3 regions of the Robertmurraya sp. FSL W8-0741 genome follow, and region 1 is predicted to be linked to each of the others. Evidence: riboswitches for the same ligand, from Rfam matches in the RefSeq annotation. Region 1 holds a riboswitch; each other region holds the start of a gene.
What was found. Region 1 has a riboswitch for S-adenosylmethionine ahead of NST02_RS12050 (methionine ABC transporter ATP-binding protein). Riboswitches for the same ligand answer to the same signal wherever they lie in the genome.
Positions count from the first base shown of each region.

Region 2: it holds a riboswitch for S-adenosylmethionine, as region 1 does, so the genes downstream of both, NST02_RS20955 (methionine ABC transporter ATP-binding protein) here and NST02_RS12050 (methionine ABC transporter ATP-binding protein) in region 1, are expected to answer to the same signal.
Region 3: it holds a riboswitch for S-adenosylmethionine, as region 1 does, so the genes downstream of both, NST02_RS06305 (methionine ABC transporter ATP-binding protein) here and NST02_RS12050 (methionine ABC transporter ATP-binding protein) in region 1, are expected to answer to the same signal.

Region 1 is NZ_JBBOQG010000001.1:2,482,657-2,485,936, reverse strand. It holds gene NST02_RS12055 (methionine ABC transporter permease) at 1-126, opposite strand, end outside; gene NST02_RS12050 (methionine ABC transporter ATP-binding protein) at 116-1,129, opposite strand; SAM riboswitch class I at 1,428-1,533, opposite strand; gene NST02_RS12045 (carbon-nitrogen family hydrolase) at 1,639-2,448, opposite strand; gene NST02_RS12040 (pyridoxal phosphate-dependent aminotransferase) at 2,530-3,280, shown strand, end outside.
Region 2 is NZ_JBBOQG010000001.1:4,298,038-4,301,317, reverse strand. It holds gene NST02_RS20965 (MetQ/NlpA family ABC transporter substrate-binding protein) at 1-29, opposite strand, end outside; gene NST02_RS20960 (methionine ABC transporter permease) at 47-697, opposite strand; gene NST02_RS20955 (methionine ABC transporter ATP-binding protein) at 687-1,718, opposite strand; SAM riboswitch class I at 1,873-1,974, opposite strand; SAM riboswitch class I at 2,148-2,252, opposite strand; gene NST02_RS20950 (BglG family transcription antiterminator) at 2,447-3,280, opposite strand, start outside.
Region 3 is NZ_JBBOQG010000001.1:1,303,598-1,306,877, reverse strand. It holds gene NST02_RS06315 (MetQ/NlpA family ABC transporter substrate-binding protein) at 1-225, opposite strand, end outside; gene NST02_RS06310 (methionine ABC transporter permease) at 238-906, opposite strand; gene NST02_RS06305 (methionine ABC transporter ATP-binding protein) at 896-1,924, opposite strand; SAM riboswitch class I at 2,137-2,240, opposite strand; gene NST02_RS06300 (SCP2 sterol-binding domain-containing protein) at 2,371-2,727, opposite strand; gene NST02_RS06295 (MFS transporter) at 2,911-3,280, opposite strand, start outside.

The DNA of each region.
Region 1 (3,280 bases):
GATGCCAATTGGAAGTCCAACAATGACAGCAACGGCAAGAGAAATCGATATCATGTAAATCGTTTGGAGAAAGGCTGTATTAATATCTGGTAAAAGTTCGACGAAATGTCCGAAATCAAACCCCATCTCGCAACACCTCCACCTGTGCGTCACGCTCTTCAATATATTTTAGCGCTTGTTTAATTTCTTCCTTTGCGCCCTTTAATTCCATTACAAAAATGCCAAGCGGTAAATCTTGAATGTACTCAATAGAACCATGCAAAAAATTTCCCTTAACCTGATATTGTTGTAAGGTATCTGAAATAACACCTTCCCCTGCTACTTTTCCGCGGAACGTCACCTTTACGAGCGGGCCTTCACAGCTATTCGCAATCGTTTCAGGAATATCATAAGACACTACGCTCGCAATAAACTCCTTGGCAAGCTCTGTTTTCGGACTGGCAAAAATATTGTAAACAGCCCCTTCTTCCACGACTCTTCCTTCCTGCATAATTGCCATACGATTACAAATTTCTTTCACTACATTCATTTCATGTGTGATTAAGACAATAGTGATCTTTAATTCTTGATTGATTTTCTTAAGCAAATTCAATATTGATTTTGTTGTGGTTGGGTCAAGAGCCGATGTCGCTTCATCGCAAAGCAATACTTTTGGATTGTTGGCTAATGCTCTTGCAATTGCTACTCTTTGCTTTTGTCCACCACTTAACTGTGAAGGATAAACATCCCGTTTATCGGAAAGCCCAACCATTTCAAGAAGCTTCTCCACTCTATCTATCCTTTCTTTGGCGGGCACCTTTGCTGCCTTTAAAGCAAAAGCAATATTTTCATAGACTGTTTTCTGACTAATTAAATAAAAATGTTGAAAGATCATTCCGATTTTTAAGCGAGCTAATCTTAAAGGTTCACCACGTAGCACAGTAAGGTCTACTCCATCAACTGTTAAATGTCCAGACGTTGGTCGCTCTAGTAAATTAATGCAGCGGAGCAATGAGCTCTTGCCAGCACCTGAATAGCCGACAATCCCATAGATCTCACCTTTCTCAATGGATAGTGAGACATTATCAACACCATTAACTTCGCCCTTTTTTGTTTTATATATTTTTGAAAGATTTTGAATTTCTATCATACACATACCCCATTCTTCACCTACTTAGTAAGAATCGCCTTCGGAGCAATTAAAATTGAAATTAGTACTGCTTAAAATCATCCTCTAGCAGCTTTTCATTATATTAATCAACGGATAAACAATAACGGCCTATTCTCTTTCGCAAAAGGAAATATGAACCTGCGGTAGCAATTCTCGAACGGAACAACCTGAAGTTTGAAAGAATATTTATTACAAGTAGGCAACATCACGGAATAGTCTACTAAACCATTAAAAAATGCGCCTTTCTACTGAAAGACGCATCGAAATACTATATCTCGACTTATCTTTCAGAATGTAAACATTCTGCAGGAATTGGCACCTTCCCAAAATAGGGGGTTGCCGGACGTCATAGGGCCATGTCCCTCGGTCACTCTGGATAAGTTTGAAAATTTTAATTAGAATGTAATTTAGATAATACTAGTGGACAAATTTTCTGTCAATAGTAAATTTACTATCCTTTTTTATGTAATGCGCTTACATCGTGGATATCAATCCGTTTCATGAAAAAAACTTTTTTTAAGAGAATACAATTCCTCACGTCTATCTGCAAATACGGGAATCCTTTGCCTCACATCTTCCACTTCCTTCATATCAATTTCCGCGTAAAAAATACCTTCTTCCTCTTCGTTCGTGACGAGGAGCTCCCCCCATGGGGCTATGATCATTGAATGTCCATTAAATTCATTGTCGGGATCAGTTCCGACACGATTAACGGCGACAATATAGCATTGATTTTCGATTGCTCTTGCCTGTAGTAATAATTGCCAATGATCAATTCTCTTTTTCGGCCATTCTGCAGGAACAAAGACTACTTTTGCACCTAGTAATATATGGGTACGAATCCATTCAGGAAATCTCAAATCATAGCAGATGATTCCAGCGCATTCGACGTCGTCAAGCTGAAATCGGTTCAGCTTTTGTCCGGGCTCCATATAAAGGTGTTCGTCCATCAGCCTGAACAAATGAGCTTTATCATATTCAGAAACAACGCTTCCTCCTTTATCTATCACATACATCGTATTATAGAATCGCTCACTTCGCTTTGTTGCAACAGATCCCCCAACAATATTTACTCGATGTTGATAAGCAAGACTTTGTAAAAACTGTTTCGTCTTCTCTCCATTCTCATCTGCTATTCTATTAAGCTCAGTTAAAGCATAGCCTGTGCTCCACATCTCAGGTAACACAATCGTATCACTTCCGTTATTTGCTGCCTCTTCTATATAGCGTTTAACAGCAGCAAAGTTTTTTATCGGTTCACCAAATTCGATATTCATTTGCACACATGCAATTTTCATATTTGCCTCCCTCTAGACATTTTTATTTAAAGATTATAGAATTTGATATAAAATCGCAAATACTTTTTAAAGGTGGAACATATGGAATATTCCGAAAGATTAAAAAAACTACCCGTTCAATTTTTTGCTAATCTTGTTGAGAAAGTCAATAAAGCATTAGCAGAAGGCAGAGATATCATCAATTTAGGCCAAGGCAATCCCGATCAGCCGACCCCAAGTCATATTGTGAAAGCACTTCAGCATGCAGCGGAGGATCCGAATATGCACAAATACTCACCCTTTCGCGGACTACAGGAATTAAGAGAAGCTGCTGCCCACTTCTACCAAACCCAATATGGAATTGAAATCGATCCTAATCGAGAGGTGGCCATTCTTTTTGGTACTAAAACTGGTCTTGTCGAATTGCCTCTCTGTTTGTTAAATGAAGGTGAGCTCATGCTTCTTCCTGACCCCGGCTACCCTGATTATCTTTCAGGTGCTGTGCTTGCTAATGCAGATTATCGTTTATTCCCACTTAAAGCAGAAAATCAATTTTTACCTGATTTTAAATCGATTGCCAAAGAACAGGTCGAGGCAGCAAAGCTGATGTATTTAAATTATCCCAATAATCCAACTGGAGCTACAGCCGATCTGGCGTTTTTTGAAGAGACCGTTCGTTTTGCCAAAGAAAATCAAATAACCATTCTTCATGATTTTGCCTATGGGGCAATTGGCTTTGATGGCAAAAAACCAGTAAGCTTTCTTCAGGCAGAAGGAGCAAAGGATATTGGAATTGAAATGTACACATTATCGAAAACATATAATATGGCTGGATGGCGTGTGGGCTTTGCAG
Region 2 (3,280 bases), 1.8 Mb from region 1:
AATATGATCGATAATAAAAATTTTTTCATGTTGTTTTCCTCCTGAGTTATCTTCTTCTAATTTTTTTTGCGGCAAAATTGCCGAATGATTGTAGACCTTGAACGATGACAACTAATATTGCAACTGTAATGAACATGGTAATAGTGTCAAAACGTTGATAACCATATGTAATGGCTAAATCTCCGATCCCTCCACCTCCGACGGCACCTGCCATCGCTGATGCACCAACGAGCCCGATTGTGGCAATTGTAAGAGCAAGAACAAGGGAGCTTAATGCTTCCGGTAAAAGAAATTTGGTAATGATCTGCCAAGGTGTTGCACCCATTGCTTCAGCTGCTTCAATTACACCCGGTTCAACTTCCAATAATGAATTTTCTACTAATCTGGCAATATAAGGCCCTGCATAAAATACGAGGGGGACGATAGCTGCTGTTGTTCCAATCGATGTCCCGACGATGAACCTCGTTACAGGAATCATCGCTACTAATAAAATAATGAAGGGAACAGAGCGGAAAATATTAATTACTCCGTTTAATACATTAAAAACGGCGAGATTTTCAATTAAGTGCCCCTTTCTTGTAACAACCAATAATATTCCAAGCGGTAGTCCGAGGAGTACTGAAAACAAGAGGGAGAAGGCGACCATTTGAATCGTTTCAATTAATGCTTCGATAATCTGTTCTGAATTAACTAGCATATGCACTCACTTCCTTAATGCTGATTTTCTTCTCGTTGATATATGTCAATGCTCGTAAAACCTCTTTATCCTCTCCCTGGAATTCAACTATGAGGTTCCCGAACGGGACTCCTTGCAGTTCGGTAATATTTCCAAAAAGGACGTTGAGATGAACATCGAACTTCTTGGCAATTTCAGAAAGAAGAGGCTGTCCGGCCGATGTTCCGACAAAGTTAATGCGGAAAATCCTTTGTGAACCAGCTTGTTTTTGAATTAAGTTGTTGATGGACTCTGGAAGCTGGTCATTCATCACCGTGCTGACAAAATTACGTGCTGTTGCCGTTTTAGGTGCAGAAAAGACATCGAATACACTTCCTTCTTCAATAATTTTTCCACCTTCGATAACGGCGACTTTGTCACAAATCTCACGAATCACTGACATTTCGTGTGTAATGATTAAAATGGTAATCTTGTACTCTTGATTAATCTTTTTCAAAAGTTGTAGGATTGAGCTTGTCGTCTGCGGATCTAATGCAGAAGTGGCCTCATCACATAAAAGAATGGAGGGCTGTGTTGCTAGAGCACGGGCAATTCCGACCCGCTGTTTTTGTCCCCCTGAAAGTTGATCTGGATGATAATCCGCTTTATCCGCCAATCCGACAAACTCAAGTAATTCATGAACTCGTTTTTTGATTTGAGCTTTGTCAACTTTTGCAAGCGTTAATGGCATCGCCACATTGGCAAAGACTGTTTTTGAATTAAGGAGATTAAAGTGCTGGAATACCATTCCGATATTTTTCTTAACCTCGCGAATTTTTTTTACCGGCAGCGAGGTGAGTTCATGTCCATCGATTATAACCTTGCCTGAAGTCGGGCGTTCCAATAAGTTCACACAGCGAATTAACGAACTTTTACCTGCGCCACTGAATCCGATGACGCCAAATATCTCTCCTTTACTGATGGTTAAATTAATTCCGTCTAATGCTGTGACCTGTTGACCACTACTTTTATAAACTTTTCTCAAATTCTGAAATTCTATCATGATGTCCCTCTCCTTTTCGTATGACTTTGTTAAAAAATCGATTTTGGCTCATTGCATGTGCAACTTTGGATTCACACGCTTTTTGTAAAAATAAAAAGCCCTCTTCTTGAAGAAAGAAGAGGACATATCCATGTGGAAATTAACTTGGATGCTCTTCTTATCTTTCAAGCATTGCTTGCTGGATTTAGCATAGAATCGATAAGATTCCGCTGCCGAGGCGTCATCGGGCCAGTCCCTCAACCTCTCTTGATAAGAAATTTGATATTTAGTTTTTCATAATGAGGCAATTAAAAAACGAATGCTATGGTAAGTGTGTATAATTATGCTCGTTTTTAGGTTGCTTTGTTTAATGAAAAATAAATGAGATACAAAGAAAAAACCTCTTCTGAAAGTACAGAAGAGGTAGGTTTACGAAACAAGTCCGTCCTCTTCTCATCTTTCAAGCACTGGTGCTTGCTGGATTTGGCATAGAATCAATAAGATTCCGCTGCCGAGGTGTCATCGGGCCAGTCCCTCAACCTCTCTTGATAAGAAGTGTTTCTATTCGGTTTTTTAACTTGGTTATTAATCTATCGTATATTTCTTTGAAAGTCAAATGTTTTTTTAAAAGCTGGGCTCTGTTAAATGTCGGTGTTGATTTTAGTACATTTCGTGGTGAAACTTTGGCTTCACACGGAATATGCCCAAAATTATTTAATCAACCATTTTGTTTAACAAAGCCATAAACATTAATTTAAAAGTCTCATCATACTTTCCATAAAATCATCATAATCTTTTGCTTTAATCAATTCGTGGACGTTTTTCCATTCGGACAAAATGTTGATTACTCCCTCGAAAAAAGGGCTGAATAATTCTCGTTGTTGTTTATTAATCGAAATCATGACGATGATTTGCACTTTTTCTTTTCCCCAATTTACCGGTCGATCCAGAATAATCATGCAAATCCCAGTTTTTATTGCATCCATATGCATGGAATGGGGGACCGCAACATTATTGTTAAACGCCGTTGATGACATGCGCTCTCTTTCCAGAACAGATTGTCCATAATCTTTTGTTACGTAGCCTTTCTCATATAGAAGCTTTGACATAAATGAAATATAAGCTTCATCGCTTTCAAGATAAACATTTTTCATAAACAAATCTTCATCAAAGTATAAATCAAGATATTGTTTAACCTTTTGATTCTTTTTTTGCTCATTTAATTTATTAACCTGGAGTTGAATGTATTCATAGTCCTTCTCAATCAAGTAGGGATGAACAAACACAGATGGAGTTTGTTCGCCCTTTAATGGCAATGTGCTGATAATTAAATCTATATCTTTAAGTGAAGATATTTCACTTGCATCAGATAAAACTTTTATAATCTCTATAGAATCATGAAATCTTTTTTCAAGCTTTTGAACGAGTTGAAGGCGCATATCATAATAATTTGGACTGATTACTGCGCATAAAATTTTCTTCTCCAGTTTTTTTCTTCTCTCAAAATACGAGCCAATATGGAAAGCAATATAAGAAATCTCGTCTTCTTTTATATGAATATTCTCCATAAATTGAATTTGATT
Region 3 (3,280 bases), 1.2 Mb from region 1:
AAGTTCAATTCCTTCTTCCGCTAAAATTGGCTTCGCTTTTTCTAAAATTTCAGCATGTGGAACATTTGATGCTCCTACAACAAGGGTAGTCGTTTCTTCAGTTTCAGTTTCGGCCCCTTCTCCATCTGCATTGCCGCCATCTTCAGCATCATTATTCGTGCTTCCGCATGCAGCTAAAAATAAAATTAGTGCAAAAGATGCAAAAATAGCTAACCATTTTTTCATAGTAAACACTCCTTATCGTTTATCTAATTTATTTGTTATGACATCTCCAATAAATTGGATGACAAATACAATGATTAAAATAATAATCGTTGCCATTAACGTAACATCACTTCTTGAACGTTGGAATCCTTCCAAGTAAGCAAGGTTTCCGAGTCCACCAGCTCCGATAACTCCAGCCATTGCTGTATAGCCGACTAGAGCAATCGCAGTCACCGTAATACCGGAAACGAGCGCTGGCATTGATTCAGGCAGCAATACCTTCCAAATAATCGTGCTTGTTTTAGCCCCCATCGATCGAGCCGCCTCAATAACCCCTTTATCAATTTCCCTTAAGCCAATTTCAACCATTCTTGCGTAAAAGGGAGCAGCTCCAACAATTAATGCTGGCAAGGCAGCATTTTCCCCAATCATTGTACCAAGCAAGAATTTCGTAATGGGGATAAGGAGAACAATCAGAATAATAAAAGGAATCGATCTAAATACATTAACAAAAGCACTAATAATTTTATTCACAAATGCATTTTCCCAAATATTTCCCTTAGCTGTTAAAAAGAGTAATAAACCTAGTATAATGCCGATAATAAAGGTTGCAACTACCGAAATCCCTGTCATATAAAGCGTTTCTACTGTTGCTTCCCACATTTTATCCCATTTCACATTTGGAAAGAGCTCATTTATCATGTTTTATCACCTCTACTCCAACCTGCTGGGACGTAATAAAATCAATTGCTTTTGAAGTTTCTGAAGCCTCTCCGTCAATATGGATAAACAATGTACCATATGAGCCGTTTTGCGTTTGAGAAATCTTGCCTTGCAAAATATTAACGGTCACTTCGAAATTACGAATAAGATTTGTAATTAATGGCTGTTCTGCAGACTCACCAACAAACCCTAATTGGATTACCGTACCTTGAGGGTAACGTTCAAGTAAATGCTCAATCGTTTCTTTCGTTTCTTCTGGCTCTGTCACCTGCGAAACAAACCGCTTCGTAATTTTCTGCTGCGGGTTTTTGAATACTTCTAACACCTTCCCGGTCTCAACCACTTTCCCATCTTCCATAACAGCAACCCGATGACAAATCTTGCGAATCACATGCATTTCATGAGTAATGAGAACAATCGTTAAACCTAAACGTTTATTAATATCGACCAAGAGCTCTAAAATGGAATCTGTTGTTTGTGGATCGAGTGCAGAAGTCGCTTCGTCACAAAGCAGCACTTTAGGATTGTTCGCCAATGCACGTGCAATTCCCACCCTTTGCTTTTGACCACCACTTAGCTGTGAGGGATAAGCATCCTCTCGACCTTCAAGACCAACAAGCTTAATCAATTCATCCACTCTTTTAAGTCTGATATTCTTTGGAATACCGGCAATTTCCAATGGGAAAGCAATATTCTCGCGAACTGTTCTAGACCAAAGTAAATTAAAATGCTGGAAAATCATGCTGATTTCTTGGCGAGCCTTGCGCAGTTCTTGACCTTTAATTTGCGACACTTGTTTATCAGCAACAGTGACAGAGCCCGCCGTTGGAATTTCCAAACCGTTAAGCATTCTTATCAGTGTACTTTTTCCCGCACCGCTATAACCAATTACGCCAAAAATTTCACCTGCATTTATTTCCATGCTGACATCATCGACAGCTACAACTTTTCCTTTGAGAGAAGAGTACACTTTTTTCACATTTTGTATGGAAATCAAATATTATTCACCTACTTTTAAATCCTATTATTCTTATGAGATAACCAAGTTTTATAAACACTGGCAACTATGCCATTCATAGCTTTAGCTCACAAGCGTTTTTCATTCATAAGAACATGCTGTTCCAACATAGAAATAATTTTCGTCTCCAAACTACATAAAAATGCCTTCCTGCAGACAAGCAGAAAGGCATGCGTTATAAAATGTCCTTTCTCTCATCTATCAAAGCAATGCTTTGTGTGAATTGGCACCATTTCAATCACTTGACGGTTGCCGGGCTTCATCGGGCACATCCCTCCACCTCTCTTGATAAGAGCACACTATTAAATTCCATGTTGAATATGGGTGTTATCATAACATGTAATAACGAACATGTCAATGAAAATATTAAACACTCGAATGGATTCCCCAATCCTCTAAGAAGTGTTAACAGTTAAGTCAATTGATTATTTGAAAGCCTTTGGTCTCTTTTCGATATAGTTTGGAATTGCTAGACGAAATAAAGATTCTAATAATAAAGCGGTTCTCAAACTCCCCTGCCAATCTACTTCTTGGGCTGCAATTGCTTTTCTCAATTTCAAATTTCCCGTTATAATTGCTTCCATAACTTGTTTTTTACCCATTATAAAAACGTTAGCGGCATTCCTTTCGTCCTCATAAATCCGCAGCACTCCATCTTCAATTTGTAAAATCGCTTGTTCTTCATCAGCAATCAATTGAACAGATATTGTTTTATGTAATAAAGGGGTTAAGTGACTTCTTTCATTTACTTCATCAACCAATATACGAAGCAATTCCAGCAATGGTAGCCCTCCTATATGAAAATAATTTCATTTCTTTTACTTGAACTATTTCGATTCAAGAAGAAAAACCCCTTTAAAATTGATTCGACAAATACCAGCATACACCTCACATCAATATCAATTTAAGCGACTGTACTGAAAATACAACGTTTTTATGTAAAAATTTCCCGAGAAATATGTTGGTTATTGTGATTGAGCCGATTTTGCTGTCGAAGCACCAGCTGGACGATTTATGCTTTTAAAAACAGTAAGGAAATAAATAGAGCCAATTAAATAAAGAGACGCTGTGATCGTAAAGACTATTGCATACCCCCAATACGCTCCATACATGATCACAATTCCAGTTGAGACGGGTCCCATCACGGCCCATCCAAGATTGAAAACCATTTGATTTATCGAATTCGCTAAGCCTTTTACAGAATCATTAACCTTCGACATCATCAGCGACGTTTGAATCGGATTTCCCGCATTCATCAACGCCTGCCGAAACAGAAAACCAATTGCTGCTAATGTTAAATTTTCAGTGTATGCTGTAAGTAAAAGAAAAGGTAAA